Regions from separate parts of the Pseudoalteromonas sp. BZB3 genome, predicted to be linked through region 1. Evidence: predicted binding sites of a transcription regulator. Region 1 holds the regulator's gene; the other holds the start of a gene.
What was found. Region 1 encodes NrdR, which represses ribonucleotide reductase genes. Its sites were predicted from a motif close to AAACACNANATNTNGTGTTT; they were not measured.
Positions count from the first base shown of each region.

Region 1 (15,105 bases):
TTTGCAAAAACGAATCTTAGTCAAGTCGAGCTGATTGAATTAATGGCAGATTTTGAAGCTAAGGTGAGCGGCGCTCGTCACTATGACAACATCACACCTTGTTATTTAGGTGGTTTACAATTGACCGCTGATCTTGTGCCTAACAAAGCCTTATCTGTGCCTGTTAACTCTGAGTGGTACTATGTCGCGGCATACCCGGGCTTTGCGCTAAATACAGCAAAAGCACGTGCAGTACTGCCAAAGCAAAGAAGCAGCTCAGAAACTATTGAATTTGCGCAGCGTTTGTCGAGCTTTTGCCTTCTGATGCAAACTGAGCAATTCGATTTAGCGCTCTCTCTGATGAAAGATGAGATGGCAGAGCCGTATCGATGCTCTTTAATAGCTGGGTTTGCACAAGCTAAAACAGCGTTACCTGAACTTGGTGCTGAGCTTGTGAGTATTTCAGGTGCTGGCCCTACACTCTTTACGATTTGTAAAACAAAGCAAGCGGCAGAGCAGTGCCAAGCTTGGCTAAACGAACACTATATTAATGAACACGGTTTTAGTCATATTTGTAAGCTAGACCAACAAGGCACGCGTGCCATTTCACAAGGAGAATAATCAATGCAACTTGTAAACTTAAAAGATGCCACGCAGCAAGTGTCTTTCACTACGGCAGTTAAAACAGGCCTTGGCCGTAATCAAGGTGTATTTTTTCCAGAGCAACTGAGCAAATTAGAAAATATCGATGCTTTACTTGAAAAGCCATTTGTTGAAAGAAGCGTGGAAGTATTGAGTCACTTAATTGGTGATGAGTTGCCAAAAGATACGTTAGCCGAGATGGTTGAGCGTGCTTTTAATTTTCAGGCGCCGCTTAAGCAAATTGGTGACAAGCAATATTGCTTAGAATTATTCCATGGGCCAACGTTGGCGTTTAAAGATTTTGGCGGCCGTTTTATGGCTGAATGTATTGGTTTATTTAATCAAGGTGAGCGTGTCACAATTTTAACTGCGACCAGCGGTGATACAGGTGCAGCGGTAGCACATGCTTTCTATAACAAGCCAAATGTTGATGTAGTTATACTTTATCCAGAAGGCAAGATCTCGCTCGCTCAACAAAAGCTCTTCACGACGTTAGGTGGAAATATTCATTGTTACGCAGTAGAAGGCAGCTTCGATGATTGCCAAGCATTGGTTAAACAGGCGTTTTTAGATGATGAAATGAAAGAAAAGCTGGGCTTAAATTCTGCCAACTCTATCAATATCAGCCGTCTAGTTGCGCAAGTATGTTATTACTTTGAAGCCGTTGCGCAATTACCTGCAGAGCAAAGGGGTAAAGTGCATGTTTCTGTACCAAGTGGTAATTTTGGAAATGTGTGTGCAGCTATGATAGCCGCAGCGCTGGGTTTACCTATTGCAAACTTGTCTGCAACCACGAATCAAAATGACACTGTACCACGTTACATGGCATCAGGTGAGTGGTCGCCAAATGCCACATTAGAGTCGTTATCAAATGCAATGGATGTGAGTAAACCTAATAACTGGCCTCGCGTTGAGACTATGTTGGAACGCGGTGATTTCGATAAACATGAGTTTTATTCAAGAAGTGTCTCAGAAAGTCGCACGCAAGCGGTAATGAAAGAGATTGCTGCAGCGGGTTACGTGATGGAGCCGCATACCGCCATTGCACTTGAAGGTCTGACTTTAGATAAAGCTGAAGATGCTGTGGGGATCTGTTTGGCTACGGCGCACCCTGCTAAGTTTAAATCTTCGGTAGAAGAGGTGCTTGAGCAAGAGATTGCAATGCCTAGCGTGTTGCAAGATGCCTTAGATAAAAAGTGTTTAGCGGAGCCAATGCAAGCTGATTATATGCAATTGAAAGCGGCTGTTTTTGCTAAATTACTGTAATTATTAATCGCCAAGGGTGAGCCTTTGTAGACTTAAAAAGTTTGCCAAACTCACCCTATATAAATAACACTTATTTATTCCCTTCTTATCCATTTGTTTTTTTAATGTTTAAATAAAAAAATATCATTACATAAACACTGTGAAATAAATTCAATCCCTGTTTAAATATGCTCAAGCCGAAATTATAGGCATCGGACGCATAACTGCGTACAATACAGCTTTTACTACCCTAAACGTGTACCTAGGAGACCCCATGTTAGAACGTAACATGAACATTGCAGATTTTGATCCTGAATTAGCAAATGCGATTGCACTTGAAACGACTCGTCAAGAAGAGCACATCGAGCTTATCGCTTCTGAAAACTACTGTAGCCCACGTGTTTTAGAAGCTCAGGGTTCTCAATTAACTAACAAATATGCTGAAGGTTACCCAGGTAAGCGTTACTACGGTGGTTGTGAGCACGTTGACGTTGTTGAGCAACTGGCTATTGACCGTGCCAACGAGCTTTTCGGTTCTACTTATGCAAACGTACAACCACACGCTGGTTCACAAGCAAACGCGGCAGTATTCCAAGCGCTTCTTCAGCCACACGACACTGTATTAGGTATGAGCCTTGCGCACGGTGGTCATTTAACACACGGTTCTCACGTAAACTTCTCTGGTAAAACGTACAACGCTATCCAGTACGGTCTAAACGAAGAAACAGGTGAGATCGATTACGCACAGGTTGAAGCTTTAGCACTTGAGCACAAGCCAAAAATGATCATCGGTGGTTTCTCAGCATACTCAGGTATCGTTGACTGGGCTAAATTCCGTGAAATCGCTGACAAAGTAGGTGCTTACCTATTAGTTGATATGGCACACGTTGCAGGTCTTGTTGCTGCTGGTGTTTACCCAAGCCCAGTACCTCACGCACACGTTGTAACGACTACGACGCACAAAACTTTAGCGGGTCCTCGTGGTGGTCTTATTATCTCAGCTTGTGATGACGAAGACATCTACAAGAAGCTAAACAGCGCAGTATTCCCTGGTGGTCAAGGTGGTCCTCTATGTCACGTTATCGCTGGTAAAGCGGTAGCCTTCAAAGAAGCACTACAGCCAGAGTTCAAAACTTACCAAGAGCAAGTTGTTAAGAATGCACAGGCAATGGTTGCTGTTCTTCAAGAGCGTGGCTATAAAGTTGTTTCTGGTAAAACAGACAACCACTTATTCCTACTAGACCTAATCGACAAAGACATCACAGGTAAAGATGCTGATGCGGCACTTGGTCGTGCTAACATCACTGTGAACAAAAACTCAGTACCAAACGACCCACGCTCACCGTTTGTAACGTCTGGTCTTCGTATTGGTTCTCCAGCTATCACGCGTCGTGGCTTCAAAGAAGCTGAGTCAGCAGAGCTTGCAGGTTGGATCTGTGACGTACTAGACAACATCAACGATGAGTCAGTACAAGCAGAAGTAAAAGAGAAAGTAAAAGCTATCTGCGCTAAATTACCAGTTTACGCGTAATTTCGCTCACAAAATCAAAGAATTTTGTTATGATTAAGGCCGCATTTGCGGCCTTTTTTATATTTTTTTCACAAGTGATTATCTATGCATTGTCCATTTTGCACCGCTAAAGAAACAAAAGTCATTGATTCCCGTTTAGTCGGCTCAGGCCATCAAGTCCGTCGCCGCAGAGAATGCGTGTTATGTCATGAGCGCTTTACGACGTTTGAAGGTGCCGAATTAGTCATGCCGCGGGTAATTAAACAAGATGGTTCTCGAGAGCCATTCAATGAAGACAAATTACTAAATGGTCTGCACCGCGCGTTAGAGAAACGCCCGGTTAGCACAGAGCAAATTGAAGAAGTCGTACATCAAATTAAATCGCAAATTCGTGCTACGGGTGAGCGTGAAGTGGCAAGCCATATGATTGGTGAATGCATTATGGAAGCGCTGAAAAAGCTCGATAAAGTGGCCTATGTCCGCTTTGCTTCCGTATACCGCTCATTTGAAGATATTAGAGAGTTTGGCGAGGAAATCGCGAGGCTTGGAGATTGATGTTCAGCGAGCAAGATAAAGAGTTTATGCAGCAGGCCATCGCGCTTGCTGCAAAAGGCCGTTTTACCACCTCACCTAACCCAAATGTGGGCTGTGTCATCGTAAAAGACGGCGATATAGTTGGTCAGGGCTATCACCAAAAAGCGGGTGAAGGTCATGCCGAAGTTCACGCATTAAAGATGGCTGGAGACAAGGCAAGAGGCGCAACGGCTTACGTTACCTTGGAGCCATGTAGTCATTATGGTAGAACCCCGCCTTGCGCAAAAGGTTTAATCGATGCTGGAGTTAGCCGCGTTGTTGCCGCTATGGTCGATCCTAACCCAGAAGTTGCAGGTCGCGGTTTACGTATGTTAGAAGAAACAGGTATTGAGACTGCAGCAGGTTTATTTGAGCAAGAAGCAAGAGCACTGAACCCGGGTTTTCTAACTCGAATGGAAACGGGCTTACCTTATATAAGTTGTAAATTGGCTGCGAGTCTAGATGGCAAAACCGCATTAAAAAATGGTGAGAGTAAGTGGATCACCTCAAGTGCAGCCCGTCAAGATGTACAGTTGTTACGTGCTGAACATTGCGCCGTGTTATCGGGTGCCGATACAGTGCTGTTTGATGATGCCAAATTGAATGTACGACTTTCAGCAGAGCAGCTTAAGCTTGCTGAGGGGTTGTCAGTTCGCCAGCCTATTCGAGTGATCATCGATTCTCAAAACCGTTTGTATCCAGATTTAGCATTATTCTCAATTAATAGTCCTATTATAATTTTAAGAACAAAAGCTGATACAACGCACCAGTGGCCAGAACATGTTACAGAGCTGTTGGTTGACTCTATTAATGGTAAGGTTGATATCAAAAAAGCGTTAAAGCAATTAACCGCACATGGTATCAACAGTGTATTCGTTGAAGCAGGCGCGACGCTTGCGGGTAAGTTTCACGAATTAAATCTTATCGATAATTATATTCTTTATTTAGCACCTAAAATCATGGGTCAAGATGCGCGAGGTTTATTTAACGTGCCAGAGTTGACGCAGATAGCAGATGTACAGAGCCTACAATGGCACGATATTAAGCAAGTTGGCGATGATATTCGTTTAACAGCACGCAAAGTAGCGCAAAAAGGTTAAGTTTTATGTTTACAGGTATCATTGAAGCAACCGGTAAGTTGACTGAGTTGACACAAAATCAAGGCGACCTAACGGTTCGTGTAAGTAGCCCAAATTTAGACATGGGCGATGTACAGTTAGGCGATAGCATTGCTACAAATGGTGTGTGTTTAACGGTTGTTGAAAAATTTTCTGATGGTTTTCGTGCCGATGTTTCAAATGAGACCTTGAAATTGACGCAATTTGCTCAATATAAGCTAGGGCAAACAGTTAATTTAGAAAAAGCATTACAGCCTATTTCTCGTTTAGGTGGTCATTTAGTCTCAGGCCACATTGATGGCATTGCGACAGTCGTGGCGATTTCACCTAATGCCCGCGCAACCGAATATTGGTTAGAAGCGCCCAGTGAGCTGATGAAATATATTCCATATAAAGGCTCAGTAGCTATTGATGGTATCAGCTTAACTGTAAATGAAATTAAAGACTGTCAGTTTAAGCTGACAATTGTGCCGCATACAGCACAAGAGACAACCATTGCTGAATTTAAAGTGGGCAGTAAAATTAACTTAGAAGTGGATCAAATCGCACGTTATTTGGAACGCTTAGTACTTGGAGCTCAAGAGCCTGCACAAAGCTCTACTCTCACAATGAACTTATTGGCAAACGCAGGCTTTATTAAGTAGCGAATTAATTAAACAGGTAAATTATGAACTTGAACAGCGCACAAGAGATCATCGAAGACATTAAAGCCGGTAAAATGGTTATCTTGATGGATGATGAAGACCGAGAAAATGAAGGTGACTTAATCATCGCAGCCGAGCATATTTCAGCGGACGCCATAAACTTCATGGCAACCCACGGCCGTGGTTTAATTTGTTTAACCATGACTCAAGAGCGTTGTCAGCAAATTGATTTACCATTAATGGTGAGAAATAACGGCGCGCAATTCTCAACTAACTTCACTATGTCTATTGAAGCAGCAAAAGGTGTCACTACTGGTATTTCTGCCGCTGATCGTGCTCGTACAGTACAGGCAGCAGTGGCTAAAGGTGCAGTGCCAACAGACATCGTGCAGCCAGGTCATATCTTCCCAATTATGGCGCAACCTGGTGGGGTATTAACTCGTGCTGGCCATACAGAAGCAGGCTGTGATTTAGCGCGTTTAGCAGGTTTAGAACCCGCTTCAGTCATTGTTGAGATCTTAAACCCTGACGGTACCATGGCACGTCGCCCTCAGTTAGAAGTGTTTGCCAAAGAGCATGGTTTAAAAATTGGTACTATCGCTGACCTAATTGAATACCGTAACTTAAACGAGACAACTATCGAAAAAGTTGCGCAGTGTAAATTACCAACTGAATATGGTGAATTCGATTTAGTTACATATAAAGACACCATTGATAACCAGCTTCATTATGCTTTGCTCAAAGGTGAAGTTTCAGAAACTGATGCAACGCTAGTGCGTGTTCACTTACAAAGCACTTTTAATGATGTATTACTATCAGACAGAGGCGCTGATAGAAGCTGGAGTTTACATGGTGCGATGAAGCACATCAGCGAAAATAACGGTGTGTTGGTTATTCTGGGTAAACAGGAACAAACTGAAGACATCGAGCACATGGTAAAAGCATTTGCTGCGCAAGATGCGGGCGAAACTGTGAATCAGCGTAAATTCCAAGGTACCTCTCGTACCGTTGGTGTTGGCTCGCAGATCTTAGCTGATTTAGGCATTCAAAAAATGCGCCTAATGAGTATGCCGAAAAAATATCATGCACTTTCAGGTTTCCACCTAGAAGTCATTGAATACGTAGAGCCTAAATAATTGAATGAAAAAGCCCGTTGATGACAGCGGGTTTTGTTATTTGGGGTTAACCAAAACTGTGCTATTATGCGCGCCAATTTGGCAATTGCTTATTGCGTACTCGGCGCACTTTGATTGCAAAGTACGAAACATTAAGAAGATTAGGACCATCTAATGAAGATTATTGAAGGTAACAAATACGCTCCTGGCAAAAAATTTGCCATTGTTATTTCACGTTTTAATGATTTTATCGGTAGCAGCTTACTTGAAGGTGCTGTTGACGAGCTAAAGCGTGTTGGTGGTGTTAAAGAAGAAGACATCACTGTGGTATATGTACCAGGTGCCGTTGAGTTACCATTAGCAGCTAAGCGTTTAGCGATGAAGAAAGAGCACGATGCAATCATTGCATTAGGCGTTATCATCCGTGGTGGTACACCACATTTCGACCTAGTTGCTAACGAGTCAAATAAAGGACTAGCAAGCGTTTCATTAGACTATGATATTCCGGTAGCATTTGGTGTATTAACCACGGAAAGCATTGAGCAAGCCATTGAACGTGCGGGCACTAAGATGGGCAACAAAGGCGGCGAAGCAGCCCTTGGTGCACTAGAAATGGTGAACGTGCTAGAGCAAATTTAAGAGGATCCTCAGTGAAACCAGCAGCAAGACGTAAAGCACGTATATTAGCGCTTCAAGCCGTATACTCTTGGCAATTAAGTGGCAACCCGATTGCCGATATTGAGCAACAAATGTTGATCGAGAATGATGTATCTAAAGTAGACGTAGAATACTTTAAAGATCTTGCTCGCGGTGTTGCAGTAAACGTAAAACAATTAGATGAGCTTGTTAAGCCGCATCTTTCTCGCCCGTTTGAAGACTTAGATGAAGTTGAGCGCGCAGTATTACGTTTAAGTGCATACGAACTTAAGTTCCGTGAAGATGTACCTTACAAAGTAGCAATCAATGAAGGCATTGAGCTTGCGAAAATCTTTGGTGCAGAAGACAGCCATAAGTTTGTGAACGGTGTTTTAGACAAAGCAGTTAAAGCAGTTCGCAAATAAAGGCAAACAATTTGGAGAGCCGGCTTAGGCCGGCTTTTTTATGTATGAAGGAATTTGAGTTAATCAATCGATTTTTCACCGGCCGTGGTATTACTCGACGTGATGTAGACTTAGGCATAGGTGATGATTGCGCCCTAGTTACTATCCCCGAAGGCTGCCAATTAGCGGTCACCACAGATACGCTGGTTGAAGGCGTTCATTTCTTTTCTGATATTTCTCCTAAAGCCTTAGGACACCGAATTTTAGCGGTAAACTTAAGTGATTTGGCTGCAATGGGGGCAGAGCCTGCTTGGATCTCCATCGGCTTGACGCTACCTAATGTTGACGAAACTTGGCTGGAACAGTTCACAGAAGGTATGCACGATATTGCTGAGTATTATAACGTGCAACTGATTGGTGGTGACACCACGCAAGGTCCATTAACGATTACCGTGTGTGCTAAAGGTATCGTACCAAAAGGCAAAGCGTTGACCCGAAGTGGTGCTAAAGTGGGGGATTGGTTATATGTGACTGGCGACCTTGGAGATGCCGCTCTGGCAATTGAGGCACGTAAACAAGGCTGGGAACTCAGCGATACAGATCGCAGTTATGTTCAGAAAAAGTTTGATTTTCCAGCACCGCAAGTTGCAGCAGGTCAGGTTTTACGTGGCTTAGCGAATTCAGCCATTGATATTTCTGACGGTTTACTGGCCGATTTAAATCATATTCTGACCCACTCAGGTGTTGGTGCGACAATCCATGCTGATAAAGTGCCGCTTTCAACTGCGCTGAAAAATTTGCCAGATGAAGAAGTTCGTTTAATGCTGGCAATGGCTTATGGCGATGATTATCAGTTGTTGTTTACTGTGCCTGATAGTAATAGAGTTGCAGTAGAAAAGCGCTTGGCAGAATATGGGGTAAAACCAACCTGCATTGGGCAAATTAACGCAAATGCTGGCGATGTATCGCTACTTTATAAAGATAAACCTTGGCCATTTCCCGCAACTGGCTTTGAACATTTTAGTTAGGAGTCAGTTTGGCTAAGCAGTACAAATTTGATATTCGTAAACCCCACCAGTTTTTTGGTTTAGGTTTTGGTTTAGGACTTGCCCCATTTGCTCCGGGCACATTTGGCACTTTAGGTGCCTTACCACTTATTTTCATTACAGCTAGTTATCCATTATGGCTGCAATGTGTTTTTGCAGTTGTGATCAGTGTATTTGGTATTTGGGTTTGCGGACAAACGGCAAAAGATGTCCAAGTTCATGATCATCCGGCAATTGTGTGGGATGAAGTAGCAGGCTTTTACATTACCATGATAGGCGCAGCATTATCTTGGAAGGCACTCCTAGTTGGCTTTTTATTATTCCGATTTTTCGATATTGCCAAACCAGGTCCAATCAGAATGTTAGACAAAAAGCTGCATGGTGGCTTTGGGATCATGGCTGATGACATTTTAGCGGGTATTTTTTCGTTGATTTGTGTGCAAGCTTTGTTTAAAACTGGTTTCTTAGTAGCTTAATCAATAAAAGATTGTGAGTGTATGATCAAAAAAACCTTGCTAGTGTCTTTGCTGTTTATACTGATGAGTTTTTCAGTATCTGCTGCCATCAATGACTATATTGTGAAGCAATGGAATGTACAAAATGGCTTACCCTCGCAATCAATTAAAAGTTTGGTGCAAGACCAGCAGGGCTATGTATGGCTTGGCACTCAATTTGGCCTCAGTCGATTTGATGGCTATCAATTTCGAAATTTTACAACACAAAACACGCAATTCTTACAAACTAATGCCATTCATAAGCTACTGTTAGATAGACATGGTAAGTTATGGATAGGCACCAAACGCGGTCTACATCGATTAAACCCCCACACGCTTGATGTTCAGTCATTTAATATCAAAGGACCTATCCTAGATATTGTTGAGGACAAGCAAGGCGACATCTGGGTTGCAGGTAATGGCTTATTTTACATCGGCAATGACCAACAAGCACAACGTGCATTTGATTCAGCAGAAGACAATAAAAAGTTTCCTGTTAACCGCATTAATCAGATTGTAGGTAGTGTGTCTAAAATCGCCCAAGGCACCGATGGTCTATGGTTGGTGAATGAGCGTAATCTTTTAAAAATAACCAAATCAGCCACCAATCGTAGGGACGTATTTCGTCTAGAGCTTGGCTTTCGGTTAGCGCTACCAGAGCAATTAGCACAAACTATCGTGCATGATTTGGCATGGATTGAAGGGCGCTTGTATCTTGCCTCTGAACTCGGTGCTTACTTCTTAGATATAGACCAAGTGCTGAGACGTTATACCGAACTTGGCAATGGTGCTGTATATAAGTTTATGTACGACTCAGATACAGGGTTATGGGCATCTACTTCAACTCGTTTGATGTTCAGAGAGGGGATCTCTGATTGGCGTTATGTCGAACCAATTCATGCTGATCAGTCGATTTGGTTTTCAGATATGTTTAAAGACGCAGAAGGAAACATTTGGTTAGCCAGTCTGAACGAGGGGCTTTGGTTTGCGCATACAGGTAATATTGCGCGACACATGATTGATGGTAACAGTCAGCAAGGTATAACGGCAACGACCAAAGATAACCAAGGTCGAACTTGGATGGCATCAAGAAGTGGTGTCGGTTACTTGAATAATGATGATTCATTACAAGTGGTTATTGCCCCTGAAGAATTAAAAAACAGCACAGTATATGAGCTGGAATTTAGTGGTAATAGCTTGTTCATAGGCACTGAACGTGGTGCCATGATTTATGAGCAAGGGGTGCTACAGCTGTTACCGTTTCGAGAGTTACGACAAACGCCAGTATTAGCCATTACACCGTCGCAGCGAGGTGGAATGTGGATAGGTACGGGCAGTGGTATGTACCGTCTTGAGTACTCGGGTTTAACACCATTTGCTTACAATGCATTTTTAGGTAGTCAGTTTGTCACGTATATCAATGATCAGCCGAATGTCGGATTTATAGGCACCAACAAAGGAGCCTATCAATTTAATCAAAAAGGCATTGAAAAGCTTGGTGGGCAAACGTCTCTAGAGTCCGCTTATGTTACCAGTATTTTATACATTCAAGGTGTGGCGACTTTAGTTGGCTCTTGGAATGATGGGTTATTTTATCGAACAGCAAAGGGCGATTGGTATCAGCTTGATGCCTCAAATGGTTTACCTCATGGTTCAATTTCCTCGCTCTACTATGATCAGCAACAGGCGCTTATTTGGGTCAGTACTCGAAAAGGTGTTTACCGCTTACCTGCGGCGCAATTTACCCATCCAATAAACAATTTAAAAGTTGAGCAAGTTATTAGTCAATTTGACCGCCAACTCGATGGCAAAGTCGGTCGTTGCTGTTCTGGTTTCGGTGGTGATGCAGTATTAGAAAAGCAAGGTGCTATTTGGTATCCAAGCTCTCAAGGGGCAGTTGAAATTCCCAAGAATGTTGAACTATTTGGCTCTAAAGACTTATCACCAAAACTGGAAGAGGTGATCACGCAAGAGCGAGTGATAGTCGCAAGTAAATTTGCAGAGCTACTTAAACTTGATACCAGTGAACGAGATATCACGATTAACTACACCGCCATAGACTTTTATGCGCCAGCGAGTATCGAGTTTAGATATCGTTTAACTGGCAAAGAAAACACTGAATGGCGAGAAGTATTTAACCGTCGAGAAGCGATATATACGAACTTAGAGCCGGGTGTATATAACTTTGAATTACAAGTTAAGCGTAAAGGTGAAGGCTGGCAACAAGCTCGAAGCATTACACAGCGTATTGAGATCCCTAGACGTTTTGATGAAACGGTGTACTTTAGACTGTTAATTACGCTAGGGTTTGTTCTACTGTTTTATGTATTCTTTTGGATTTTTAGAGCTCAAGAGCGACGTAAGCAGCAAGCGCTTGAATCTTTAGTGGCAGAGCGCACCATGGCACTGCGTCAAGCGAACGACAAGCTTAACCAAGTGAATACTCAGATGAAACTAGTTAGCCATACAGATGAGCTCACAGGCCTCAAAAGCCGTCGTTTCTTATTCGATCAACTCCCTAAAGATGTCGAACACTACCAACGTAACTCAAAGTCATTACAGCAACAGAATAAGCGCCTGGTATTGCTTATTATCAATGTCGATAATTTTAGTAAAGTGAATGATGCCTATGGTCCGATTGGCGGTGATAGTTGTTTACAGCAACTTGCTACTTTATTGAACACCAGAACGCAAGGCTCAGATTATGTGGCTCGTTGGAGTGGTGATGAGTTCTTATTGTTGCTTCGCGACTTTAAGCGTGACGCAATTGAAACTTATATAAAAGAACTTTGCCGTGCAATTGCTGAATGTGACTTTCAATTGCCCAATGGTAAGGCGATTAATATGACAGTGTCTATGGGCTGGTCATTTTACCCACTGCCTCTGCTAGGAGGGCAAGTGATAAGTTGGGAGGCCTCTGTGAATTTGGCGGATGTCGCACTTCATCAAGTAAAACAACGTGGCGGTGATGGTGCTGCAACCATTACATTTGATGATCAGTTGGATGCGTTTGAATTTGAGCAAACAAGTAATGTTGAGTCACAATTACAAACCTTACAGGCAAATGGGCTTGCAGATGTGAAAATTTGGATGCGTTAGCTAGTTGTCAGTACAGGCTGGTCATTAATAACTTTAAAGCATAAAAAAAGGAGCCTTAGCTCCTTTTTTTATGCTTCAGTGCTTATTAGAGTAGCGCTTTGATCCGCTGTTCGAGTGAATCAGCACATAAGCCCATTTCTGCATGCATTTCGTCTTGTGTACCATGCTTGATAAATTCATCAGGTATACCAAATAATGACACTGGTGTGTGAATACCTTGTGCGCCAAGGAACTCCATCACAGCACTGCCAGCACCACCTGCAATGGCGTTATCTTCAAGACAAACAAAGCGATTGTGGGTTTTGCTCAGCTCAACAAGTAACGCTTCATCAAGCGGCTTAACGAATCGCATATCAACGAGAGTTGTATTTAAGTTTTCAGCGGCTTGTTTAGCATTATGAAGTAGTGTGCCGAAACTTAAGATGGCCACTTTCTCACCTTCACGGATCACATTTCCTTTACCAATTTCAAACGCTTGCATCTGCGTTTGTACATCACTGTCACCGGCACTACCACGAGGGTAACGCACCGCAACAGGTTGGTTGCACTGGTAACCTGTGTAAAGCATCTGACGGCATTCGTTGGTATCACTTGGTGCCATGATGATCATATTTGGAATACAACGCATAAAGCTTAAGTCATATGCACCTTGGTGAGTTTCACCATCAGCGCCAACAATACCTGCACGGTCAATTGCAAACAGTACTGGTAAGTTTTGCAGCGCGACATCGTGAATAAGTTGGTCATAAGCACGTTGTAAGAAGCTTGAATAGATCGCAACTACAGGCTTAAGGCCTTCACATGCGAAACCTGCACCTAGAGTAACAGCGTGTTGCTCAGCAATGGCAACGTCAAAGTATTGCTCAGGATACTCTTTCGAAAAACGCACCATACCAGAACCTTCACGCATTGCTGGCGTAATCGCCATAAGCTTAGGATCTTGTGCTGCCATATCACATAACCAATCACCAAATACTTTTGAAAAAGTAGGAGCGCTAGGTTTAGATTTTGGCAGGCTATACACGCTTGGGTCGAATTTAGGCACACCGTGGTAACCAATAGGGTCGGCTTCAGCTGGTTTGTAACCTTTACCTTTTTGCGTTTTGATGTGCAGGATCTGAGGGCCTTTCAGGTTACGCATATTTCTTAGCGTATCAACCAGCATATTGACGTCATGACCATCAATTGGACCAATGTAATTTAAACCAAGCTCTTCGAAGAAAGTGCCAGGAATAACCATGCCCTTTAGATGCTCTTCCATACGGCTGGCAAGCTCTTTCACAGTCGGTACACCAGAAAGAATTTTCTTACTGCCTTCGCGAATATTAGTATAAAAGCTACCAGAAAGAATGCGTGCAAAGTGGTTGTTTAGTGCGCCTACATTTTCAGAAATAGACATCTCATTATCATTTAAGATAATCAGCATGTCGGATTTAATGTCTCCGGCGTGGTTCATGGCTTCGAACGCCATACCAGCCGTGATCGCACCATCACCTATAACTGCAACGGTTTTACGGCCTTTACCTTCTTTCTGTGCCGCGATAGACATACCTAATGCAGCTGAAATCGAGGTACTTGAATGACCTACGCTGAAAGTGTCGTATTCACTTTCTTCACGATAAGGGAAAGGGTGCAACCCATCTTTTTGACGGATCGTGTGCATAGCATCACGACGTCCCGTTAAGATTTTATGCGGGTAAGCTTGATGGCCCACATCCCAGATTAATCTATCTTCAGGTGTGTCATACACGTAATGTAAAGCCACAGTCAATTCGACGGTGCCTAAACCTGAAGCCAAGTGACCACTGCTCTGCGAAACCGAATTAAGTAAGTAATCTCTTAATTCGTCGCTCAGCTTACCCAGTTGGGGCTGTGGTAATTGACGTAATTGCGCCGGTTCATCAACCAAGGCGAGTAATGGGTACTTGCTACTGTCCAGTTTCATTCTTTCAACATGTGTCCTACGCAAACCTTGTCCGATTATATACAAAGGTTTACTTAATTTTTATAAATTTGTTCTGTTCGTCATCAATACGTCGTGATTGAGTATTAGTGATCACGCTCAATTATATATTTCGCAAGCTCTGCCAATACATCGGTATTATGAGGTATTGTATCAAGTGCAGACAGAGCATCTTTGACCAATAGATGCGCTTTTTGTTTTGCACCATCTAGTCCAAGCAAAGCCGGATAAGTCGACTTGTGGTTATCTAAGTCTGAGCCTTGCGGCTTGCCTAATACGGCGGTATCGCCTTCGATATCTAAAATATCATCTTGTACCTGAAAAGCGAGGCCAAGATTTTTACCGTATATATCGAGGGCAGTAATAATTTCTGTCTCGACATCCGTAGCGCACAGCGCGCCTAACTTAATTGCACAATTTAACAATGCGCCGGTTTTAAGTCGATGAATACGTTCAAGCTCTGCAAGGGTAATTGACTTTTCTGTCGCTGAAATATCAAGGGCTTGTCCGCCAACCATGCCCTGCAAACCAGATGCAACGGCAAGCGTATTAATCATCTTGATTTGTTGCTTTGCCGATACTGAAAATTCATGTTCACTTAAAAATTCAAACGCTAAGGTTTGTAGCGCATCGCCTG
Region 1 covers NZ_JBECOS010000008.1:215,287-230,391, forward strand. The annotation lists gene thrB (homoserine kinase) at 1-600, shown strand, start outside; gene thrC (threonine synthase) at 604-1,887, shown strand; gene glyA (serine hydroxymethyltransferase) at 2,141-3,397, shown strand; gene nrdR (transcriptional regulator NrdR) at 3,482-3,931, shown strand; gene ribD (bifunctional diaminohydroxyphosphoribosylaminopyrimidine deaminase/5-amino-6-(5-phosphoribosylamino)uracil reductase RibD) at 3,931-5,049, shown strand; gene ABMY35_RS06710 (riboflavin synthase) at 5,055-5,711, shown strand; gene ribBA (bifunctional 3,4-dihydroxy-2-butanone-4-phosphate synthase/GTP cyclohydrolase II) at 5,735-6,847, shown strand; gene ribE (6,7-dimethyl-8-ribityllumazine synthase) at 7,001-7,465, shown strand; gene nusB (transcription antitermination factor NusB) at 7,477-7,887, shown strand; gene thiL (thiamine-phosphate kinase) at 7,932-8,894, shown strand; gene ABMY35_RS06735 (phosphatidylglycerophosphatase A) at 8,903-9,388, shown strand; gene ABMY35_RS06740 (diguanylate cyclase) at 9,413-12,505, shown strand; gene dxs (1-deoxy-D-xylulose-5-phosphate synthase) at 12,591-14,450, opposite strand; gene ispA ((2E,6E)-farnesyl diphosphate synthase) at 14,555-15,105, opposite strand, start outside.

Region 2 (15,105 bases), on a different contig from region 1:
TCACTTTACATGATTTGGTTTCACGGTCTATTGGAAATTGCACATCAAGATTAGCAGCAAGAGGCACTAATGCTTCTTCGTTGTCTAATTCTATGTGGTGATGAATTGCAGCAAGGGCTAAAACACGGTAAATAGCTCCACTATCTAGCACTTCCCAATTCAATTTTTCAGCTAGTAAACGACAAACAGTTCCTTTACCTGAACCACTTGGACCGTCAACGGTGATAACTGGCATTGCAGCCTGCATTTAAACCTCCTGAAATGCTCACCAAAAAATTCCGCGGCATTATACATCATGTTTTATGAATAGATCCTGTTTTAGCTGTAACTTTTTGTTAAATAATATAATTGAGGTACAGGGTTATAATGTTATAACCCTGCTTTTTCAAGATCTTGGGAGATTAATGAGAGCTCAATGAAGCAAGTACATCAAAGTATGTTGGGAAGGTTTTAGCCGTACATTTTGGATCATTAATGATTACTTCTTGGCCGCCCACTGCGACCATTGAAAAACACATGGCAATTCGATGATCATCATAAGTATCAACATCAACTAAATTCAATGTTTCAGGTGGTGTAACTTCAATAAAGTCATTACCTTCAACAACTTCAGCACCTAATTTTTTTAATTCAGTTGCCATCGCATGTAGACGATCTGTTTCTTTTACACGCCAGTTGTATATATCTCTAATAGCCGTTTTGCCTTTAGCAAACAGTGCCACTGTCGCTAATGTCATAGCAGCATCAGGAATTGCATTGGCATTGATATCAACGCCATTTAACTCGCCTTTACGTACAACAAGCTTTTCATCATACCAATCGATCTTCGCGCCAACTTGCTCCATAACTTTTGCAAAAACAATATCGCCCTGTACACTTGCCTTGCCGACGCCATTGATTTCTATTTCACCACCATTGATGGCTGCAGCTGCAATAAAGTAAGACGCAGATGATGCATCTCCTTCTACCATAATGCTATTTGGTGACTGATAGTCTTGACCAGCTTTAACAACAAAATGCTGATAGTTGTCATTTTCTACTTGCACACCAAATTTTGCCATCACACCAATTGTAATATCGATATAAGGTTTCGAAACTAATTCACCAATGATCTTGATATTTAAATCGCCATCGAATAGAGGAGCAGCCATTAAAATCGCTGTCAAAAATTGACTTGAAATACTGCCATCAATTTCTACATATCCACCTACTAGCTTTTTACCAAGGATTTTTAATGGTGGATAATCTTTATTTTTAAGGTAAGTAATATCTGCATCAATAGAATCTAATGCATCAACTAAATGACCTATCGGGCGCTCTTCCATTCTAGGCTCGCCAATAAGCTCATAATTGCCTTCAATAGCGGCTAAAACAGCTGTCAAAGGGCGATATGCAGTACCAGCATTACCTAAAAATAGTGGTTCATTTGGCGTTTTGAATTTACCTGAAACACCATGAACAGTAGCGATGGTCTTGTCTTCGTTAAGCTCCACCTTAACACCTAACTGCCCAAGCGCTTTTAGCATGTGCCTGATGTCATCGCTATCAAGCAAGTTAGTGACTTTCGTCACACCATCAGCAAGTGCTGCAAGCAGCAAGATTCGGTTTGATAGGCTTTTTGAGCCAGGTAAGGTAACTGAACCACTTACCTTTTTAATTGGCTTTAAGGTAAGTTGTTCCATTAACTATTTTCCTGTGCAAATTTATCCATAAACGCGACTAAAGCTTCTATACCTTCTACTGGCATAGCGTTATAAATACTTGCACGCATACCACCAACAAATCTATGACCTTCAAGTGCAAGTAACCCTGCGGCTTCGGCTTCAGATAAAAACTTATCGTTTAAAGTGTCATCTTTAAGCCAAAATGGGACATTCATCAGTGAGCGACAATGTTTAGCAACTTTATTAGAATAGAAGTCTGAGCTATCAATATAGTCATATAGGATCGCTGCTTTCTTCTTATTGTGCGCTTCCATTGCTTTAACACCACCGATTGACTCTAGATATTGAAATACTTCATTTGCTAAATACCATGCAAAAGTTGGCGGCGTGTTATACATACTGCCTTGTTTTGCTTCAATCGCATAATCAAGGATAGCTGGACGAGGTAAACCTTCTCGCTCTAACAAGGTTTTACGCACGATAACAATACATAAGCCTGAAGGGCCGATATTTTTCTGAGCACCCGCATAAATTAAATCAAAATCATCTACATTGATTTCACGTGACAAGATCATTGAAGACATATCTGCCACGATGGGTGCATCGTGCTTAGGCACATCGTATATCTCAATACCATCGATTGTTTCGTTAGGACAATAATGAATAAACGACGCTTTTTCAGGTAACTTCCACTGTGCAACAGGCTGAATATCGAATTGACCATCAACATCTGTACGAATATTAATGCCTTCTACTTCGGTGAACTTAGCGCCTTCTGTCGTCGCGCCACTAGACCAAATACCATTCTCAACATACACACCAGGTGCATCATCTAAGTGAAGGTTTAAAGGCACTGCAGCAAATTGGCCACGGCCACCGCCATGCATAAATAAAACTTCAAATTCATGTGAAATGTTCATTAAACGACGAAGGCTTGCTTCGCACTCTTTTACCATTTCTAGGTAAGGCTGAGCTCTGTGGCTCACTTCCATGACAGATACACCTAGGTTCTGCCAATTTAAAAATTCTTGTTGTGCTTTTTTCATTACTTCTGGTGGCAACATTGCCGGACCAGCACAAAAGTTATATACCGTCATTTCCTCATTCCTAAACTGTATATTTGTGAACGCATTGAGTTATCGTTATAAATAACTTCACGCTTTTTAGAGTTAAAAAAAGCGGCCGAAGCCGCTTTTTAAGATTTATTCACTTGGAGTTTCTTCACTACTCTCTTGTGTACCTTCTGGGTTATCTTGCACTACTGCTTCAGAACCGTCTTCAGGTAATTCATCAACTTCGATTTCCTCGATACGTTGTAAACCAACTACTTGTTCTTCGTCAATAGTTCTTATCAAAATAACACCTTGTGTGTTACGGCCAACAGTAGAAACTTCGTTGACACGGGTACGTACAAGCGTGCCGCGGTTTGAGATAATCATGATTTCATGGTTATCTTCAACTTGCACAGCACCGACTACGTTACCGTTACGCTCCGATACCTTAATTGATACAACACCTTGTGTTGCACGGCTCTTCGCTGGGTAGTCTTCTAGAGGTGTACGTTTACCATAACCATTCTCAGTAACGGTCAAGATTGCACCGTCATTCTTAGGCACGATCAGCGATACAACTTTGACACCCTCAGGCATCTTAATACCACGCACACCAGTAGCTGTACGGCCCATAGGACGTAAAGCAAGCATTTCTTCACCAGTCTCAGGATCTATTTTAACTTCACCTGTTTCTGAATCACGAAGCTTTTCGTTGAATCGCACTACCTTACCGTGATCTGTGAATAGCATAATGTCGTTACTGCCATCTGTGATATCAGCACCGATTAGGCTGTCACCTTCATTAAGGTTAATTGCAATAATACCGCTTGCACGTTGACGGCTATACGCTGTTAAAGGTGTCTTTTTAACAGTACCGTTTGCCGTTGCCATTAATACATACTTATCATCTTCATATTCACGAACCGGTAAAATGGTTGTGATACGTTCATCCGCTTCTAGTGGCAACAAGTTAACAATTGGCTTACCGCGTGCCTGACGTGATGCCAGTGGTAATTGGTACACTTTCAACCAGTACATTCTACCGGCTGTTGAGAAACACAAAATGGTGTCGTGTGTATTTGCAACTAACAAGCGCTCGATGAAGTCTTCATCTTTCATCTTAGTTGCAGCTTTACCTTTACCACCACGGCGCTGTGCTTCGTAATCAGATAATGGCTGATACTTTACATAGCCTTCGTGAGAAAGTGTTACAACAACATCTTCTTCGTTGATCAGATCTTCAAGGCTAATATCGTGAGCAGCAGCACTGATCTCAGTACGACGTTCATCACCATATTGCTCTTTGATTTCAACTAATTCATCACGGATAACTTCCATTAATCTTTCTGGTGAAGAAAGGATATAAAGAAGTTCAGCAATTAGGTCTAGTAGCTCTTGATATTCACCAAGGATCTTCTCATGTTCAAGACCTGTTAGCTTGTGTAAGCGTAAGTCAAGAATAGCTTGAGCTTGTTGCTCAGATAAATAGTACTGGCCGTCACGGATACCTAGTTCAGCTGCTAACCAATCCGGACGTGCTACATTGTCTTCACCTGCTTTTTCAAGCATAGCTTTAACAGTGCCTAACTCCCAAGGACGAGAAACAAGCGCTTGTTTCGCTTCCGATGGCGTTGGAGACTTTCGAATTAACTCAATAATTGGGTCGATATTCGCAAGTGCAATTGCGAGACCTTCAAGTGTATGCGCTCGATCACGCGCTTTGCGTAAATCGAATACCGTACGACGAGTAACAACTTCACGTCGGTGGATAATAAACGCATCAAGCATTTCTTTTAAGTTGAAACACTTAGGTTGGTTATTATCAAGTGCAACCATATTCATACCAAATACAGTTTGCATTTGTGTCTGTGCGTAAAGGTTATTTAATAGCACTTCACCCACTTCACCACGCTTAACCTCAATAACGATACGCATACCGTCTTTGTCAGACTCGTCACGAAGCGCACTAATGCCCTCGATTTTCTTATCTTTTACAAGCTCAGCGATTTTTTCGATTAAGCGCGCTTTGTTAACTTGATAAGGAATTTCATGAACGATGATCGTTTCACGACCAGTTTTTTCATCCACTTCAATTTCAGCACGTGCACGAATGTAAATCTTACCACGACCCGTTTTGTATGCTTGTTCGATGCCCTTCTTGCCGTTAATAATCGCGGCAGTTGGGAAATCTGGGCCTGGGATATATTCGATTAACTCTTCAATCGTTAAATCAGGGTTTTGAATAAGCGCTAAACAGCCATTGATCACCTCAGTTAAGTTATGAGGTGGAATGTTTGTTGCCATACCTACAGCAATACCTGAAGAACCATTTACTAATAAGTTAGGCACTTTGGTTGGTAGTACATCAGGGATTTGCTCTGTACCATCGTAGTTAGGTACATAGTCAACGGTTTCTTTTTCTAGATCAGCAAGTAGTTCATGCGACATTTTCGCCATACGTACTTCGGTATAACGCATCGCAGCAGCTGAGTCACCGTCAACAGAGCCGAAGTTACCTTGACCGTCAACCAGCATATAACGTAGAGAGAAAGGCTGAGCCATACGAACAATCGTGTCGTATACAGCACTGTCACCATGCGGGTGGTATTTACCGATAACATCACCGACAACACGAGCCGACTTCTTATAAGGCTTATTCCAGTCGTTACGAAGCTCATTCATGGCAAATAATACACGACGGTGAACAGGCTTTAGACCATCACGTACGTCTGGTAATGCACGACCTACGATTACACTCATCGCGTAATCTAGGTATGAATTTTTTAACTCGTCTTCGATATTGACTGGGAGGATTTCATTGGCGAGATCAGTCATTGATTGCACTTTCCTTCAGAGTCTATCTCCATTAGCACTATCAAGTGCCCTAGAGATTAAGTTATTATTAATATCAACGCCCATGCTAACACAGATTTATAATTATTACAGGCGCAAAATCCGTGTGATTTTGAAATAATCCAATTTAAATGCGCTCAGATTCACGAGGAAGTTTTTTATGACCGAGCATCAGAATGTAGATCCACAAGAAATTGCGAAATTTGAGAGCATCGCAGAAAGGTGGTGGGATACAGAAGGAGAATTTAAACCCCTTCATGATATTAATCCGTTACGTCTCGATTTTATTAATGACAAATCTAATGGTTTATTTGATAAACAAGTTGTCGATATCGGCTGTGGTGGCGGTATTTTAACTGAAAGCATGGCGAAACTGGGTGCCAAAGCGACCGGTATAGACTTAGGCCAAGAGCCACTCAATGTTGCCAAACTGCATGCTTTAGAAGTGGGTGTAAAAGTTGACTATATAAAAGTACCCGCTGAGGAATTTGCAGCAAACAATACTGAGCAATTTGATGTAGTAACGTGTATGGAAATGCTTGAGCACGTCCCAGATCCAGAATCTATTATCCAAGCTGCTGCACAAATGGCAAGGCCTGGCGCAAGTGTGTTCTTTTCTACGCTAAACAAAACGATTAAAGCGTATTTACTTGCAATCGTCGGTGCAGAAAAAATTCTAAAAATGGTACCTGAGGGTACACATGAGCACGATAAGTTTATTCGCCCTTCTGTTTTAATCGGCTGGGCTGAAAAAGCTGGTCTTAAAGTTCGCGCCAGTGCGGGGATCAATTACAACCCAATCAATAAAACATTCACCTTGACTGATGATGTCAGTGTGAATTACTTACTACATTTCGAGAAACTTGATTAATGAAGGCTGTCATATTCGATTTAGATGGCACCCTACTCGACACCACTGACGACTTGGGGGCGGCTTTAAACCATGTTCTCGAAATAAATGGGCTTGCTGCTGTTTCTCGAGAAGTATATAGCCCTGCTATTTCTGATGGCGTAAAAGCACTCTTAGATGTTGGCTTTGGTAGTCGGCTCGCTGAATTTAATTTAGCTCGCTTAAGACAAGATGTACTTGATCATTATGAAGCCAATATTGCTGTGCATACGGATTGCTTTGACGGTGTACCAAAATTAATCCAATCTTTAATTAATGCTGGTATAAAAGTCGCAATCATGACAAATAAGCCCACATTCCTGACTTTACCTCTTGTTGGACAAATTTCAGCACTTAAAGAAATTGAAGTTATTGTTTGTGGAGACACATTAGATGAAGCTAAGCCCTCACCTAAACCATTATTATATGCAGCGGAACAATTAGGCATTAGTTCATCCGATTGTCTTTATGTCGGTGATGCACAACGAGATATTCAAGCAGCAAAAGCGGCTGGTATGACTTCTGCTTGTGCTTTATGGGGATACATACCAAGCCTTGAAGATGCGTATAGTTGGCAAGCAGATCTAAATTTAACTAGCCCCCTTTTAGTGTTAGACCATATCTAGTGCTCATATTTACGCCAAAACACTACATCTAGTGTTTTGGCTCTTTCATCACCACAAGCTGCTCATTAAGAAAACACAATAAATATTTTTTTATTTTCTTTAAAAATCGCATCATTTTTATTGATTTCCTTCTGAGGTTACTTGCGTCAAACCTCAAAAGGTTAATAGTTACTAACACTTTTTATTTATCCCAAACTTATCCACATTTGTGCATTTACCTTGCTATTGCAAATTAAATTGAACCCCACTATCTTGTGATCCCAATCAGAAGAACCACCATATATAGTGGTCAAAACCTGAGCTTTTTTTCGCCAATTATTTTTAAAATATTCAATCCGAAGGATTACAGGCACAGCTATGAACCAACAGTTATCTGTCAGTAAAAGAAACGGCCGCAAAGAGCCGCTCGATCTCGATAAAATTCACCGCGTCATTACTTGGGCTGCAGAAGGCTTAGATAATGTTTCAGTTTCTCAGGTTGAATTAAAGTCACACATTCAATTTTATGATGGGATCCGTACTGAAGATATTCATGAAACTATCATTAAAGCTGCTGCTGATTTGATCGATAAAGACTCTCCGGATTACCAGTATCTTGCTGCACGTTTAGCTATTTTCCACTTACGTAAAAAAGCATATGGCCAATTTGAGCCACCACGTTTATACGACCACATTACAAAGCTGGTAGAACAAAAGCGTTATGATCAACACCTTCTGATTGATTATACCGAGCAAGAAATTGATGAACTTGATAACTACTTAGACCATAGCCGCGACTTAAACTTTAGCTATGCAGCGGTGAAGCAGTTAGAAGGTAAGTACCTTGTACAAAACCGTGTAACTGGCGAAATCTATGAAAGTGCTCAGTTTTTATACATTCTTGTTGCTGCAAGTTTATTCTCTGATTACCCGAAAGAAACTCGCCTTGATTACATCAAACGTTTCTATGATGCGGTTTCTTTATTTAAAATTTCATTACCGACACCTATCATGGCAGGTGTTCGTACACCAACACGACAATTCAGCTCTTGTGTATTAATTGAAACGGGTGATAGCTTAGATTCAATCAATGCGACTTCATCAGCAATCGTTAAATATGTCAGCCAACGTGCTGGTATTGGTATTAATGCGGGTCGTATTCGCGCGTTAGGCAGCCCAATTCGTAACGGTGAAGCTTATCACACAGGTTGTATTCCGTTTTATAAGCACTTCCAAACGGCTGTTAAAAGCTGTTCTCAAGGTGGTGTACGCGGTGGTGCAGCTACCCTATTCTACCCGCTTTGGCATTTAGAAGTAGAAAACCTACTGGTACTTAAAAACAACCGTGGTGTTGAAGAAAACCGTGTTCGTCACCTAGATTACGGTGTGCAATTCAACAAAACAATGTACGCTCGCCTTATCAAAGACGACTACATTACGCTGTTCAGCCCGTCTGATGTGCCGGGTCTTTACGATGCATTCTTCGAAGATCAAGAAGAGTTCGAGCGATTATATACACAGTACGAGCAAGATGATTCTATTCGTAAAAAGCGCATTAAAGCGATTGAGCTATTCTCTATGTTTGCGCAAGAACGTGCGAGTACAGGCCGCGTTTACTTACAAAACGTTGACCACTGTAATACGCATAGCCCATTTGATTCAAAGGTTGCACCTATCCGTCAGTCTAACTTATGTCTTGAAATTGCGCTGCCGACAAAGCCGCTTTCACACATTAATGACCCAGAAGGTGAAATCGCGCTGTGTACGCTATCAGCATTTAACCTTGGTGCAATCGACTCTCTAGATGAACTTGAAGAATTAGCTGAGCTTGCTGTTCGTGCACTTGATAATTTATTAGATTTCCAAGACTACCCGGTTCCTGCTGCACACACAGCAACCATGGGTCGTCGTACGCTAGGTATTGGTGTAATTAACTATGCTTATTACCTTGCGAAAAATGGCGTTAAATACTCTGATGGCAGTGCGAATAACCTAACACACCGCACATTCGAAGCGATCCAATACTATCTAATGAAAGCTTCAAATGAGCTTGCTAAAGAGCGTGGTACATGTCCTAAGTTCAATGAGACAACGTATTCAAAAGGTATTATGCCGATTGATACTTACAAGCGTGATCTAGATAACATTTGTAACGAAGCGCTTCACCTTGATTGGGATTCGCTACGCGCAAGCATTCAAGAGCACGGTATGCGTAACTCGACAGTATCTGCACTGATGCCATCAGAGACTTCATCACAGATATCAAATGCGACAAATGGTATTGAGCCTCCTCGCGGCCATATCAGTGTTAAAGCAAGTAAAGATGGTATATTGAAGCAAGTAGTGCCTGAATATGAAAAGCTAAAAGAACAATATGAGCTACTTTGGGACATCCCTTCGAATGACGGTTATCTTGGTCTTGTAGGTATCATGCAGAAGTTTATTGACCAAACTATTTCTGCTAACACGAATTATGATCCAACTCGCTTTGAAGGTGGTAAAGTACCAATGAAGTTGCTTCTTAAAGACCTGCTTACTGCATATAAGTTAGGTGTTAAGACACTTTATTATCACAATACACGTGATGGTGCGTCAGACTCTCAAGACGAATTAAAACCAGAAATTGAAGATGATGGCTGCGAAGGCGGCGCGTGTAAAATTTAATTAAGACGTGAGTAAGCAGTGTTCTTACTCACTTTTTTGCGTTATCGAGTATTATTAAATATGTCTTATTCTACATTTAGCAGAAATCATAACGACCAGTTAAAAGAGCCAATGTTTTTTGGTCAAACTGTAAACGTGTCACGTTATGACCAGCAGAAATACCCTATTTTTGAAAAGTTAATTGAAAAGCAGCTTTCGTTTTTCTGGCGTCCAGAAGAAGTTGATGTGTCTAAGGACCGCTTAGATTTCCAAGCGTTGCCTGAACATGAAAAGCATATTTTCTTAAGCAACTTGAAATATCAAACATTGCTAGATAGTGTTCAAGGCCGTTCGCCAAACGTTGCATTATTACCTATCGTTTCAATCCCAGAGCTTGAAACTTGGATTGAAACTTGGGCGTTTAGTGAAACAATTCACAGCCGTTCATATACACATATTATTCGTAACGTAACGCAGTCACCTGAACTTATCTTTGATGACATCGTAAGCAACGACAAAATTAATGAGCGTGCTGATGCGGTTACAAAATATTACGACGAACTAATCGAAAAGGTATCAATTTATAACCTTTATGGTGAAGGTAAGCATGTAATTAATGGTGAAGAAGTTCGTATTAACTTATTTGAGCTTAAGAAGCTACTTTATCTTTGCATCATGTCTGTAAACATTTTAGAAGCTATTCGCTTCTATGTCAGCTTCGCCTGCTCATTTGCTTTTGCAGAGCGTGAACTGATGGAAGGTAACGCAAAGATCATCAAGCTTATCGCCCGTGACGAAGCCCTTCACCTTTCTGGTACTCAGCATATTCTAAATATTATGCAAGAAGGTAAAGACGATCCTGAGATGTCTATTGTAGCTGCGCAATGTGAAGCCGAAGCAAACCGTATGTTTGAAGAAGCTGCACAGCAAGAAAAAGAATGGGCTGAATATCTGTTTAAAGACGGTTCTATGATTGGTTTAAACAAAGACATTCTTTGCCAATATGTTGAATACATTACGAACACTCGTATGTCAGCTGTTGGTTTAAAGCCTATCTTTGAAACTAAGAGCAACCCAATCCCTTGGATCAACGCCTGGTTAGTATCAGACAACGTACAAGTTGCACCACAAGAAGCTGAGATCAGCTCTTACCTAGTTGGCCAAATCGACTCTCAAGTCGATGCATCTGACTTCGGTGATTTCGATTTATAATGAATTCGAAACCCAGTTCTAAAATATCTATTGAAGAACATTCTGAGCCGCTTACATTTGCGGCTCAGTGCTCTTCCATATTAGATGCACTTGAAAAAGCAAACATTGAAGTTACTTATCAATGTAGAGAAGGCTTTTGTGGTGCGTGCAGAGCCAAACTTAATTCAGGTGAAGTGATTTACAACCAAGAGCCGTTAGCATTTGTAAGAGATGGTGAAGTATTAATGTGTTGCTCTAAACCTTTAACTGATATTTCAATCACATTACTCTAGTATTAACAAAGTTGTTTTACTTCTGTTTGGTAGTAACCTGACTTATCACTCACACTCATCGAATTCTGTTCAATTAAAATATCCCAGTGCATACTATTGGTTAAGTTTGTTTTTAGATCTTCTAAAAAGCTTGCTTTAAGGGTGAAAATACTAATATTGTGATGTTGTATTAATTGTGGTGATATTTCATCATACCAGCGCTCACCTTCGATAGTTAAAATCAAAAGTCTATCGTAAAGTTTACACAGTCGGTTAATTTCGCTTATGTCTAACTCTGACACATATAAAGCTAAGACAATCTTTTGTTCATCGTTTTCACACCAAACATCCGGGTAAGATTTATCTGACTTTTGATTCAAAAAAGTACGTTGATTATAAGAAAGTGCAGAAAACCCTAGTATCCTAAGTAAGAAGTGCTCTAAAGTTTCTCTTTTTGCAACAGCAGCTGTAAACACTTCTATATGATTTGCATGGTGAAAAAGATCCGCCACTTTTAACCTTGCTTTAAAGACAAAAGGCTTGCTCATCAGATACTCCTATCCCTTATAAACAAACTTTAGGCCAAAAATGCGATAATTCAACAAAGCTACAGTATAACATTCGTTGATTGAAGACACAGTGTTGTTATACCATAACCATAACTGAGACTAAATATGAATTACTAAGATGAAAAAACACTCTATAATTGCGACTGCAATTCTGACAGCTTTGTCTGCAGGCAATGCATATGCCGCACAAATCACGGGGAAAGTGATTGACTCAAACAAAAAACCTATATCAGGTGCTAAAGTTCACCTGCATGGTAAAAAACAATCTGTTATCACTGACAGGTTTGGAAAATTTAGCATTAATACTGATGCTGATAGTCAACTACACATCACTAAAAACAACTACATCGACCAGCGAATTGATATCAAAGCTGATCAAGGCAACGTGGTAGTGTCTTTAGAACCGAGTTCAGTTGAGAGTATCATTGTTTATGCCTCTGCCCTTCATAAAAATAATTTAGAGATGGCATCACCTGTTTCAGTTTTATCTGGCGATGAATTGAAAAAGCAAGCTAAGCCAACTCTAGGCGAGACACTTAAAGGTCAACCAGGTATTAATGCTAGCTACTTTGGGCCTGTATCTTCTAGCCCAATTATTCGTGGCTTAGATGGTCCAAGAGTAAAAATTACGCAAAATGGTTTAGATAGCAGTGACGCTTCTCGTATTGGCCCTGATCACACAACAACTAATGAGAGCTTATCTGCCGAACAAATAGAAGTATTACGCGGCCCAGCAACCCTACTTTATGGCTCTGGTGCAATTGGTGGTGTTGTAAACGTTGTAGATAACCGTATTCCAACAGATATTATTGACACTACAACAGGTGCCGTTGGGTATAGTTTTGATACTGTCTCAAATACAAATACTTATGCTGCTTTATTCGAAACAGGTAAAGATGGATTCAATTTCCATTTTGACGGTGTGGTAAGAAATGGCAAAGATTATGACGCACCTGAGTACCCTTCTCATGAAGAACATAGTGAACATGAAGAGAATGGTGAACATGAAGAGAACGGTGAACATGAAGAGAACGGTGAACATGAAGAGAACGGTGAACATGAAGAGCATGAGGAACACGAAGAACTTTTAAAATCAGTACCCAATACATTCATCGACTCTCAACAAGTTAATTTTGGTACAAGTTATGTAAATGACCACCTGACCGTGGGCTTCTCATTTGGCAGAATTGATACAGATTATGGAATTCCTGCGCATAGTCACGCTCATCACGATCATGACCATGACCATGACCATGACCATGACCATGACCATGAAGAGGGTGAACATGAATCGCATGGAGACGAAGGCCATGATGAAGAAAGTGTTTTTGCAAGAGTAAAACAAGATCGTTGGCAAGCACTTTTTAATTACGCGCTTCACAACAATTACATTGAAAACATCAATGTGAAAGTGGGCTTCACTGATTATCAACACAGTGAGATTGAAGGCGGTGCAGTAGGCACAACTTTCAAAAATAAAACGTCTGAATTGAGAACTAGTGTTGAGCATAAACTTGCTGGCTGGCATGGTATTATTGGTTATCATTTCTCTGATAGTGATTATGAAGCACAAGGTGCTGAAGCATTTACACCAGCTACAGAAACAACGAGTCATGCACTTTATGTTTTAGAAGAAAAGCAGTTTGGTGATTTTACCCTCGAGCTTGGTGCTCGAATTGAGGACTACCAGCTTTCAAGTGTTATCACTGAAGAAGCACACGAAGAACATGACGATCACGATCACGATCACGATCACGATCACGAAGAGCATGATGAAAAACGTTTATTTGCATACGAGTTAAACCAAACTAATATGAGCTACTCAATTGGTGGTGTATATGATTATGCAGAAGGACAGAACATTGCTGTTAACTTGTCGCACTCTGAACGCTCACCTTTAACTGCTGAATTACTCTCTAACGGTACGCATATCGCAACAAGTACTTATGAGTTAGGTCTTGGTTATCACTTAGAAAATGGTGAAGCCCACTTCGAACCAGAAGATATTCAACAAGAAGTTTCTACGAACTTTGACATCAGCTTTAGAAAATTCACTGGTGACTTTGGTTACACACTAAACTTTTTCTATAACGATGTTGAAAACTATTACTATCAAGAAAATACTGGTTTAATTTACTCTTCTGAACATGGTATTGAAGAAGCTGACCATGAGCATGAAGGCGCGTTACCTGTATACCAATTCAAGAGCCAAGATGCTGAGCTATATGGTTTTGAACTAGATACTCACTACAAGCTAAATGAAGAAAACACGGTTAAGCTATTTGCTGATTCAATTACGGCAAAACTAAAAGACTCAAGTTATTTACCCCGTATTCCAAGTAATAAAATTGGCATTAAGTACGAATACGCACTCGACAATTTAGTTGCTGACTTAACTGTGACGCGTTACGCAAGTCAAAATAAGATTACTTCTTATGAGAGCAGAACAGCTGGTTATACATTAGTAGACTTTAGCATGCAGTATGATTTTGATCTCGCTGGCAATGATGTAATGGCTTATTTCAATATTGATAACTTAACAGATGAGCTAGGCTTTGTTCATACCTCTGTAATTAAAGAGCAAGCCCCACTTCCTGGCAGAAACTTTAAATTAGGTGTCAGAGCATTCTTCTAAATTTAAAGTAATGACAATAATAAAAGGCCAATTTATTGGCCTTTTATTATTTTATTCCTTACAAAACATTGAATTAATATTATATTTCACTAGTCTTCATAATACTGAAATAAATTTAGGGAATGAAGATGAAAACTGTTAAAGCCAAGTTACTCAGCACAGTTTTTGGTGGATTAGCCTTAGTACTTCTCAGTGCAATGTTCGCGATTAACTCTGTTAAATATATTGCACAAGAATATGATGTTCTAATCGAAGAAGAGCTAAGTGCACAATTAAAAGTTAACCTCATCTTAAATACTTTCAAAACTCAGGTCCAAGAGTGGAAAAATATTCTTATTCGTGGTGAAAGCCCTGATCAATTCGAGAAATATTTAAAGCAATTTACAGAACAAGAAAAGGTTGTACAAAACCTGACTTCTGAGCTTATGTCTAAAGTCTATTTGCCAGAAGCTATCCGGTCACAACTTAATAAATTTAAAACTGAGCATAATAAGCTTGGCGAATTATATCGTATTGGTTTGTCTGATTTTGAAAATGCGAATTACAATACGCAAGCAGGTGACAAAGCCGTTAAAGGTATAGATAGAGCAGCTGCAACTCAGCTAAAAGAACTCAATCAATCCATAGATAAGTATGTTGACAATGCAGTAAAAAGACTGCGTGATGAAAAAGAAACTGCGATCTTTGAAAGTACTGTAATCATCCTAGCTGTTTCATTTATTGTAATCGTGA
Region 2 covers NZ_JBECOS010000015.1:45,205-60,309, forward strand. The annotation lists gene cmk ((d)CMP kinase) at 1-247, opposite strand, end outside; gene aroA (3-phosphoshikimate 1-carboxyvinyltransferase) at 402-1,682, opposite strand; gene serC (3-phosphoserine/phosphohydroxythreonine transaminase) at 1,682-2,761, opposite strand; gene gyrA (DNA gyrase subunit A) at 2,867-5,551, opposite strand; gene ubiG (bifunctional 2-polyprenyl-6-hydroxyphenol methylase/3-demethylubiquinol 3-O-methyltransferase UbiG) at 5,730-6,440, shown strand; gene ABMY35_RS17090 (HAD-IA family hydrolase) at 6,440-7,084, shown strand; gene nrdA (class 1a ribonucleoside-diphosphate reductase subunit alpha) at 7,442-9,727, shown strand; gene nrdB (class Ia ribonucleoside-diphosphate reductase subunit beta) at 9,788-10,918, shown strand; gene yfaE (class I ribonucleotide reductase maintenance protein YfaE) at 10,918-11,190, shown strand; gene ABMY35_RS17110 (YaeQ family protein) at 11,193-11,717, opposite strand; gene ABMY35_RS17115 (TonB-dependent receptor) at 11,857-14,373, shown strand; gene ABMY35_RS17120 (methyl-accepting chemotaxis protein) at 14,502-15,105, shown strand, end outside.
Region 2: the regulator NrdR is predicted to act here: its motif matches at 7,356-7,375, upstream of nrdA (class 1a ribonucleoside-diphosphate reductase subunit alpha).